One region of the Brevibacillus sp. FSL K6-0770 genome, then DNA from elsewhere that is predicted to be linked to it. Evidence: riboswitches for the same ligand, from Rfam matches in the RefSeq annotation. Region 1 holds a riboswitch; the other holds the start of a gene.

Region 1 (5,006 bases):
TGGAGCTTACGATCAAGAAAGCGGCTCAAGCAGAGCTGAAAAAACTGAATTTTCCGCAGGATACCGCGCTCAGGATTGACGTGGTGATCTCCGGCGACTGCGGTTGCGGATTTTTTGTCCAGCTCGGAGTAGATGAGTTGCGCAAAAACGACACGCTCGTGTACGAAAACGGGATTCCGGTCTGCATGGATCGGTTGACCAAACGGCATCTCGGGGATGTGCTTACCCTGGACTACGACCCTTTCCTGGGCTTCGCCTTGTCCAGCCCGGAAGAAGCTTTTGCGGATCGGCTCGCTGTTCGTCGCGGTTGACAACGGAAACAGGCAGAACAGCACGAGCAGCAGTTGGCCGACTGCAAGCAGGCGCAGGCGCCTCTTCCTGCGGGGTAAAACCGCGGGAGACGCCTTACACAGAAAAAGAAAAACAGGTGGAGAGAACAAATGACAACGAACGGAACAGTAGAGCAGGTGGATGTTCTCGTGATCGGAGCGGGGCCGGGGGGCTACGTAGCCGCGATCCGGGCGGCTCAGCTCGGCAAGCAGGTCGCGATTGTGGAAAAAGATACGGTCGGCGGCGTATGTTTGAACCGCGGCTGCATTCCTTCCAAGGCGCTGATCTCGGCGGCGCATCAATACGAAGCGATGACGCAATCCGCGAGCATCGGCTTGCAGGCAGCAGAAGTGAGCGTCGATTTCGCCAAGGTCCAGGCATGGAAGCGCAGCGTGGTCGACAAATTGACCGGAGGCGTAAGCTCGCTGCTCAAAGGCAACAAGATCAAAAGAATCAGCGGGGAAGCGCGGCTAGTCGGCGAGCAGCTGGTTGAGGTGAAAAATGGCGACGACTGCATACAGGTGCAATTCCGGCAAGCGATTCTCGCGACAGGCTCGCGTCCGATCGAATTGAAAGCCTTTCCATTCGCGGGCCGCATTCTTTCCTCGACAGAACTGCTGGCGCTTGAAGAATTGCCGAAAAGCTTGCTGGTCATTGGCGGCGGGTATATCGGGATCGAGCTGGGGCAGACATTTGCCAAGCTGGGCACGAAGGTGACGATTTTGGAAGGCTCGGACTCGATCTTGCCCGGCTTTGAAAAAGAGCTGTCGCGTCTGGTGGCGAGGAAGCTGAAAAAGCTCGGCGTGGAAGTGCACACCGAAGCGCTGGCCAAAGGGGCGGAACAAACAGCCGAACAGGTCAGCGTCACCTATGCGGAAAAAGGCGAAGAGCGTCAGGCGACCGCTGACTATGTGCTCGTTACGGTTGGCAGACGGCCGAACATCGAGGGGCTGGGATTGGAAAAGCTCGCTGTCAAGCTGACAGAGCGCGGCTTCATCCAGATCGACCAACAGTGCCAAACGAGCATTCCGCACCTGTATGCGATCGGCGATCTGGTGGAAGGCCCGGCTCTTGCCCACAAAGCGTCGTACGAAGGCAAAATCGCGGCGGAAGCCATCGCTGGCAAAGACAGCAAGCTCACCGACAAAAAGATTCCCGCTGTCGTGTTCTCCGATCCGGAGATTGCCAGTGTGGGACTGACCGAGTCGGAAGCCAAAGAGCGCGGACACAAGGTGGCAGTTGGCAAGTTCCCTTATGCCGCGAATGGGCGGGCACTGTCTCTGAACGTCGGGGAAGGCTTCGTGAAGCTCGTGGGCGACAAGGAGACGGGGCTGCTGCTGGGAGCGCAGATTATCGGGCCGGAAGCGTCCAATCTGATCGGCGAGGTTGCCCTGGCGATTGAAAAAGGGCATACGCTGACAGATATTGCCGAGACGATCCACGCCCATCCGAGCCTGGGAGAAATCATCATGGAAGCGGCAGAAGGAGCGCTCGGGCACGGCATTCATCAACTGAACAAATAACTGCATATCGGCGGATGATGATCGTGGGAGAGACTGGCCGCACTGGCTGGCACCGAAGGAGCAAGTCCCAAAAACCCTTGGGATTAATCTCTCAGGTAAAGAGTACCACGATTGGACGCACCTCTGGAGAGCGCTGCACAAGCCACCCAAGGGGAAAGCTTCGCGAACCGAAGCCAAACTCTCAGGTAAAAAGGACAGAGGAAAGGTAGATTTTTTCCGAAAAAGGAGTCTATCTTTCCATTGTCCTTTTTTCGCGTTCGTACGCTTGGGAAAGGTAGCGAGCAAAAGTTGAAACGGGGGAGATATCGTGAGTTTGCAGGAGCGCGATCAAGAAATTTTTGCGGCGATGGAAGACGAGCGGCAGCGGCAGCATCAAACATTGGAGCTGATTGCTTCCGAGAACTTCGTCAGCGAAGAAGTGATGCAGGCGATGGGGTCCGTACTGACTAACAAATACGCGGAGGGCTACCCGGGAAAACGGTACTACGGGGGCTGCGAGCATGTCGATGTCGTCGAGCGTTTGGCGATCGAACGGGTGAGCAGCTTGTTTGGCGCAACGTACGCGAACGTGCAGCCGCACTCCGGGGCGCAGGCGAATACGGCCGTCTTTTTCTCCCTGCTTTCGCCCGGCGATACGATCATGGGGATGAATTTGTCCCACGGCGGGCATTTGACGCACGGCAGCCCTGTCAGCCTGTCGGGAAAATGGTTCAATGTCGTCGCTTACGGCGTGCGCGAAGATACGCACCGGATCGACTATGAAGAAGTCGAGGCTGTTGCATTGCGCGAACGGCCGAAGCTGCTGATTGCCGGAGCGAGCGCTTATCCGCGCCAGATCGATTTCGCCCGGTTCAAGGAAATCGCGGACAAAGTCGGAGCCAAGCTGATGGTGGACATGGCGCACATCGCCGGACTGGTCGCCGCAGGCTTGCATCCTTCGCCCGTTCCACACGCAGATGTCACGACGAGTACGACGCACAAAACATTGCGCGGCCCGCGCGGCGGCATCATCCTGACGAACGACGAAGAAATTTTCAAAGGGATCAACAAAGCCATTTTCCCGGGCATCCAGGGCGGGCCGCTCATGCATGTGATCGCCGCCAAGGCAGTGTCCTTCAAAGAAGCGTTGCAGCCGAGCTTCGTCACCTACGCGCAGCAAGTGGTGAAAAACGCCGCGGCATTGGCGGAGACGCTGAAAAGCGAAGGGGCGACGCTCGTGTCCGGGGGAACGGATAACCATCTGGTCTTGCTCGATGTGCGGCCGTGGGATTTGACAGGCAAAGAAGCGGAGCATCTGCTGGAGGCGGCAGGCATTACGGTGAACAAAAACACGATTCCGTACGATACGGCAAGTCCGTTTGTGACGAGCGGCGTGCGAATCGGCACGGCTGCGATTACGACCCGCGGCATGAAGGAAGCGGATATGGAGACGATTGGCCGGGCGATTGCCGCTGTGCTCAAAGAAAAGGGCAGCGAAGCGACGACCGCCAGGGTGAAAAGCGAAATTCGCGGGCTGTGCGAATCGTATCCGCTGTATCAACAGCTCGCAGTGAGGTAAGCAGGAGGAGCGACGATGGTATACAACAGCTGCTTTGATATTATCGGGCCGATCATGGTTGGCCCTTCCAGCTCGCATACAGCGGGAGTCGTCACGATCGGAAAATTCGTCCGCGATTTTCTCGGCGGCGAAATCGAGTCAGCGACGATTGTGTTTTACGACTCTTTTTCGGAAACGTACAAAGGGCACGGGACAGACAAGGCAGTGGTCGGCGGCTTGCTCGGGATGGACACGGATGACAGCCGGATACGCGTAGCGCTGGAGCTGGCAGCGGCGAAAGGGCTGCAGGTCGTATTCGAAAAGCGGGGCGACTGCCCGTACTACGATCATCCCAATACCGTCATGATCCAGGCCCGCACAGCACGCGATATCGCCGTCATCGGCGGCGTCTCGCTCGGCGGCGGCATCTCGAAAGTGTTTTACGTGAACGAGTTCGCTGTCGATATTCCGTTGAACGCGCCGTACGATCTGGATGACTTGCGCAACAAGCTTTGGCACAATACACGCTGCGAGGCTGCGGTAGGGGGAGCATAGCATGGACTTTACTTCAATGACAGAGCTGCTCGCTCTCTGTGAATCGACCAACAGGAGCATAGCAGAAGTGATGGTGGCCCGCGAGAGCGCGAAAAGCGGGCGGTCGGAGCAGGAGATTGTGGAAACGATGAAGCTGCGGCTCGTCCGGATGAAAGAGGCGATCGATCAGGGAGTGTCCGATCAGTCCCTCGCCCCAAGCGGCATCTCGGGCGGCGATGCCTACAAGCTGGAGCGCTACCTGGAAAAAGGGGAGCAGCTGACAGGGCCGATTGTCGGGGATGCGATGAAGTTCGCTTTTGCCACCTCGGAAATGAACGCCCGCATGGGAATCATCGTCGCGACGCCAACAGCGGGCTCGGCAGGAATCTTGCCCGGCTGCCTGTTTTCGCTGCACGAAAATCAAAAATATACGTTTGAGCATCTGGTGATGGGGCTGTTCACGGCAAGCGCCATCGGCTATGTGATCGCCAACCGCGCGTTTATTTCGGGTGCTGCGGGAGGCTGCCAGGCAGAAGTTGGATCTGCAACAGCGATGGCTGCTGCCGCGCTCGTCGAGATCAAGCAAGGGACGCCGCGCCAGGCGGTTCATGCGGCTGCCATCGCCTTGAAATCGTTGCTCGGGCTTGTCTGCGATCCGGTTGCAGGCTTGGTGGAAGTGCCGTGCATCAAGCGCAACGTGATCGGTTCTTCCATCGCCTTTTCCGCAGCCGATATCGCGCTGGCTGGCATCGAAAGCCAGATTCCGTGCGATGAAGTGATCGGAGCGATGTACGAGATCGGAAAAAAAATGCCCCGCGCCTACCGCGAGACGGCTCTCGGCGGACTTGCCGTGACGCCAACCGGAGAGGCGGTCAAAGAGAGAATCATGAAATGAAGACGAAGGGATGAGGCTGGATGCAAGCTCAAGCTTTGAAACGAACGCCGCTCTACCCGCTCTACGCCCAGCACGGCGCCAAGGTAATCGACTTTGGCGGCTGGGAGTTGCCTGTGCAGTTCAGCAGTATTATCGAAGAGCATCACACGGTACGGACGAAGGCAGGACTGTTCGATGTGTCCCATAT
Region 2 (5,006 bases), 830 kb from region 1:
GCAGTTTGAGAATATGTTCTTCAATCGTCCCGACCGTGGACAGATTGTAAATGTGCACATCCCGCTTTTGCCCGAGACGGTGAACGCGGCCGATTCGCTGTTCGACACGCATCGGGTTCCAAGGCATGTCGTAGTTGATCACCTGATTGCAAAATTGCAGGTTGATCCCTTCGCCGCCTGCTTCTGTCGCGATCAGCACTTGTGCGCGGTTTTGAAACAGATCGGTCATCCAGTCTTTTTTGCTGCGCTTGAAGCCGCCGCGAAACGGCACAGAGGTAATTCCGTGGTCATGCAAATATTTTTGCAAGTAATTTTGCGTGGCCCGATATTCGGTGAAAACGATCACTTTGTCGTTGATCTGCTGAATCAGCTCGACCGTTTTGGCCGCCTTGGAATGCGTCTCGATCCGCTTGATCATCTCCACCAGTTCCAGTATTTGCGCCCGCAGCAAAGACTCCTCGCTGGTGCGTTGATGCATGTTGTACAGCGTCATGAAGGAGGCTTCCTTGCTGGAGCAAACCTCGCGCTGGAGCGTGATGAGAGCGAGCGAATTGAACAGCCCGGTTCCCGTCTTGTACTGATCGTGGACAAAGCGCGTGACGCCCTCGTACAGCTCCATCTCCTCCTGCGTCAGCTCGATGGGAATCGACTGCACGCGGCGGCTGGTGAACTGGATGCCGCCGTCGCTTCGCTTGTTGCGAATCATGACCTTTTCGATTTCTTCGCGCAATTTTTCGCTGTTTTTCGATTGGCGCTTTCCCTCGACGTAATTGGTGGAAAACGACGTCGAGTGGCCCAGATGCCCCGGTTTGAGCAAATTGATCAGGTTGTACAGCTCGTCCATCTCGTTCTGGATAGGGGTGGCGGTGAGCAGCAAACAGTATTTTTTGCGAATTTCCTTCACGAATTGATAGTTTCGGGTTCGCTTGTTTTTGAGCTTGTGCGCTTCGTCGATAATGAGCATGTCGTAGTCGATATCGAGCACATGGCGGCGATGCGGGTCGCGTTTGGCCGTGTCGATGGAAGCGACGACGACTTCGTGCTGACGCCACATGTACTCTTTTTTTTGCGCGACGGCAGGAATGCCGAATTTTTGTTGCAGTTCTTTTGTCCACTGAATGACGAGAGAGGCGGGAACGAGGACGAGAATTTTTTTCGCCAAGCCTCTGACCATGTATTCTTTCATGATCAACCCTGCCTCGATGGTCTTGCCCAATCCGACTTCATCCGCGAGAATCGCGCGGCCGCGCATGTCATTCAGCACGCGTTCCGCCGTCTGGAGCTGATGGGGAAAAGGCGAGAGCAGCGGCAAGTAGTTCAGGCATTGCAAAGAATCGAACTCGCGAACCGCCATCGCTTCTTCTGCTTCCAGCGCCAGCTTGAACAGCTCCCACTTGTCCCATGGACCATCTTCGTGCAGCCGCTCGGTCAGCGGCGATATCCAGCTCGTGTCAAATGAAACAGGAACATTCGGCATATACGTTACTCCTTTACACAGCTCTGCCATAACTTTCATGCGTTTTAATAAAAAACTTAACATTATGGGTAATGTTCATCACTTTGTTAAGTATTTCTTGATCTGACTGTTAATTTGCATATTTTCAACTGTCGACTCTCATGGTAGGATATAGAGGAAGTTCGTTCATTAGTATGGAAATCATAGCAAAAACTTATGTATGACCATCTAACCAACGCGAATGATAGTAGCAGGGAGAGACTGCGTGAACCACTGCAGCGCCGAAGGAGCAAGCCGGTAACGGTGAATCTCTCAGGCAAAAGAACCTCTACTGGACGCAACTCTGGAGAGAGCTCGCATGTCGAGCCACCAAAGGGGAAACTTGCAAGCCCGGTGATCCCCGCCGAGCTTGATTGGCAAGGTAACTCTCAGGTACCAAGGACAGAGGAGGAGAAATGGGCACCTTTCTTTTGGTGTACCCGTTTTTTCGCCTCTGTTTTTTCATGGGGAAAAATGCCGACTATCTGCCTTTAGGAGGTGCCACACATGTCCAATCTGAAAAGAACGCCACTGTTTGATTCCTATGCAAAATACGGCGCCAAAACAATCGACTTCGGCGGTTGGGAGCTGCCTGTACAGTTTTCCAGCATTGGTCAGGAGCATGAAGCTGTTCGCACGAAAGCAGGTTTGTTTGATGTATCCCACATGGGAGAGGTGGACGTAAAAGGCGAGAGCGCGCTCGAATACTTGCAGCGCGTGACAACCAACGACGTTTCCAAGCTGGCAGTGGGACAAGCTCAATACAGCGTGCTTTGCTACCCGGACGGCGGTACGGTCGACGATTTGCTCGTTTACAAATACGCAGACGACCATTACCTGCTTGTCATCAACGCTGGCAATATTGACAAAGACTATGCATGGCTGCAGGAGCACCTGATTCCGGGCGTCACGATCGAAAATATCTCGCCGCAAACGGCGCAGATTGCGATCCAGGGGCCTTTGGCTGAATCGATTTTGCAAAAGCTGACCCAAACGGATCTGTCCCAAATCGGCTTTTTCCGTTTTGAGCGCGATGTAGAGGTTAGCGGTATTCCGGCATTGGTATCCCGTACAGGCTACACGGGCGAAGATGGCTTCGAGATTTACCTGGCTGCGGATCGTGCGGCAGAGCTGTGGGACGCCCTGCTTGAAGCAGGCAAAGAAGACGGTCTGGTTGCTTGCGGACTGGGGGCGCGTGACACGCTGCGCTTTGAAGCCAAGCTGCCACTGTACGGTCAGGAACTGAGCAAGGACATTACACCGATCGAAGCGGGTATCGGCTTCGCGGTGAAGGTAGATAAAGCAGTGCCGTTCATCGGCCAAGAGGTGTTGAAAGCGCAAAAAGAAAACGGCGCGCCTCGCAAGCTGGTAGGGATCGAGATGATCGATCGCGGCATTCCGCGCACGCACTATCCGGTCTATGTCGGAGAAGAGCTGGTAGGAGAAGTGACCACAGGGACACAATCCCCGACCTTGAAGAAAAACGTTGGTCTGGCCCTGGTCAAAAGCGAGCACACGGCGATTGGCACAGAGGTTGAAGTGGAAATTCGCGGAAAACGACTGAAAGCTGTTGTTGTTGCCGCTCCTTTTTATAAACGTGCGAAATAACCAAGCATAAGCCCACAATACATCCTATTTGAGGAGGACAACGTTCGTGAAATACCGCTACCTGCCCCAAACTGATCAGGACAAGCGCGAAATGCTCGAAACTCTGGGCATTTCCAGTGTAGAAGAACTGTTTGCAGACATTCCGGAAGAGGTGCGTTTCAAAGGTGCGCTGAACATTCCAGAAGCTCTGTCCGAGCCTGATCTGGTCAAATACTTCACTCGCCTGGCTAACAAAAACGTCAACTTCAGCACACACGTCAACTTTTTGGGTGCTGGCGTTTATCAGCACTATGCGCCAAGCACAGTCAACCACATGCTGCTCCGCGGAGAATTTTTCACGGCTTATACGCCTTACCAGCCTGAAATCAGCCAAGGCGAGCTGCAAGCGATTTTTGAATTTCAGACAATGGTGTGTGAACTGACAGGAATGGAAGTAGCGAACTCCTCCATGTACGACGGAGCGACTTCCTTGGCAGAAGCGGCTATGATGGCGGCTGGTCACACTGGCAAAAAGCGCGTCATCGTTTCCCGCGCGGTGCATCCGGAAGCGCGCGGCGTTCTGAAAACATATGCGTACGGTCAAGGCGTAGAACTGGTTGAAGTCGGCATCAACAGCGATGGCGTAACCGACACACAAGCTCTGGAAGCGCTGATTGACGAAAACACAGCGGCTGTGATCGTGCAATATCCTAACTTCTTCGGAAACGTGGAAGACTTGGCAGCAGTTGAGCCGATTGCTCATGGCAAAGGCGCCCTGTTCGTCGTTTCTTCCAACCCGCTTGCACTGGGCGTATTGGAAGCGCCAGGCAAACTGGGCGCTGACATCGTAGTAGGCGACATGCAACCGTTCGGTATCCCGGCATCGTTTGGCGGACCGCACTGCGGATATTTTGCGACGACGAGCAAGCTGATGCGCAAAATGCCAGGACGCATCGTCGGGCAAACGAAAGACGAGAACGGCAAGCGCGGTTTCGTACTGACGCTGCAAGCTCGTGAACAGCATATCCGTCGTGAAAAAGCGACTTCGAACATTTGCTCCAACCAGGCGCTGTTGGCACTGGCGGCTGCGATCACCCTGACTGGACTCGGAAAACAAGGCGTACAGGAAATGGCGATGATGAACCTGCAAAAGGCGCATTACGCGAAGCAAGCCCTGCAAGCCAAAGGGCTGGAAGTCGTCTTTACTTCCCCGTTCTTCAACGAGTTCGTGGTCAAGCTGTCCAAGCCAGTAGCAGAAGCCAACAAGCAACTGCTCCAGGCAGGAATCATCGGCGGCTACGATCTGGGGCTGGATTACCCTGAATTTGCAGGCCACACCTTGCTCGCAGTAACCGAGCTTCGGACCAAGGAAGAAATCGACACATTGGCGGCTGAATTGGAGGCGATCACACGTGCGTAACGACCAGGAGAAAGCACTGATTTTTGAAATGAGCAAACCGGGCCGTGTGGGCTACAATCTGCCGGCATTGGATGTACCGGAAGTAGAGGTCGCAAGCCTTTTGCCAAAGCACCTCATTCGTGAAACCCCTGCTGAATTGCCAGAGGTATCCGAGCTGCAACTCGTTCGCCACTACACCGAGTTGTCCCGTCGCAACCACGGGGTAGACAACGGCTTCTACCCGCTCGGTTCTTGCACGATGAAATACAATCCGAAAATCAACGAAGACGTGGCTCGCTATGCCGGCTTCGCGCAAACTCACCCGTACCAGCCGGAAGAAACCGTACAAGGCGCACTGGAGCTTTTGTACAACCTGCAAGAAGAACTGGCTGAAATCACCGGAATGGACGCCGTTACCCTGCAACCGGCTGCCGGAGCGGCAGGCGAGTGGACGGGTCTGATGATGATCCGCGCTTACCATGAAAGCCGTGGAGAAGCTCACCGTACAAAAGTAATCGTGCCGAA

What was found. A riboswitch is a leader RNA that binds a small molecule or an ion and turns the genes downstream of it on or off. The one in region 1 is predicted to bind glycine.
Region 2: it holds a riboswitch for glycine, as region 1 does, so the genes downstream of both, gcvT (glycine cleavage system aminomethyltransferase GcvT) here and glyA (serine hydroxymethyltransferase) in region 1, are expected to answer to the same signal.

Annotation. Positions count from the first base shown of each region.
Region 1 is NZ_JBBOBQ010000001.1:1,493,910-1,498,915, forward strand. Features, by position in the region: gene NST23_RS07400 (iron-sulfur cluster biosynthesis family protein) at 1-311, shown strand, start outside; gene lpdA (dihydrolipoyl dehydrogenase) at 441-1,853, shown strand; glycine riboswitch at 1,868-1,971, shown strand; glycine riboswitch at 1,974-2,054, shown strand; gene glyA (serine hydroxymethyltransferase) at 2,158-3,411, shown strand; gene NST23_RS07415 (serine dehydratase beta chain) at 3,427-3,945, shown strand; gene sdaAA (L-serine ammonia-lyase, iron-sulfur-dependent, subunit alpha) at 3,947-4,819, shown strand; gene gcvT (glycine cleavage system aminomethyltransferase GcvT) at 4,840-5,006, shown strand, end outside.
Region 2 is NZ_JBBOBQ010000001.1:2,326,181-2,331,186, forward strand. Features, by position in the region: gene NST23_RS11375 (DEAD/DEAH box helicase) at 1-1,477, opposite strand, end outside; glycine riboswitch at 1,698-1,794, shown strand; glycine riboswitch at 1,795-1,911, shown strand; gene gcvT (glycine cleavage system aminomethyltransferase GcvT) at 2,003-3,103, shown strand; gene gcvPA (aminomethyl-transferring glycine dehydrogenase subunit GcvPA) at 3,150-4,502, shown strand; gene gcvPB (aminomethyl-transferring glycine dehydrogenase subunit GcvPB) at 4,495-5,006, shown strand, end outside.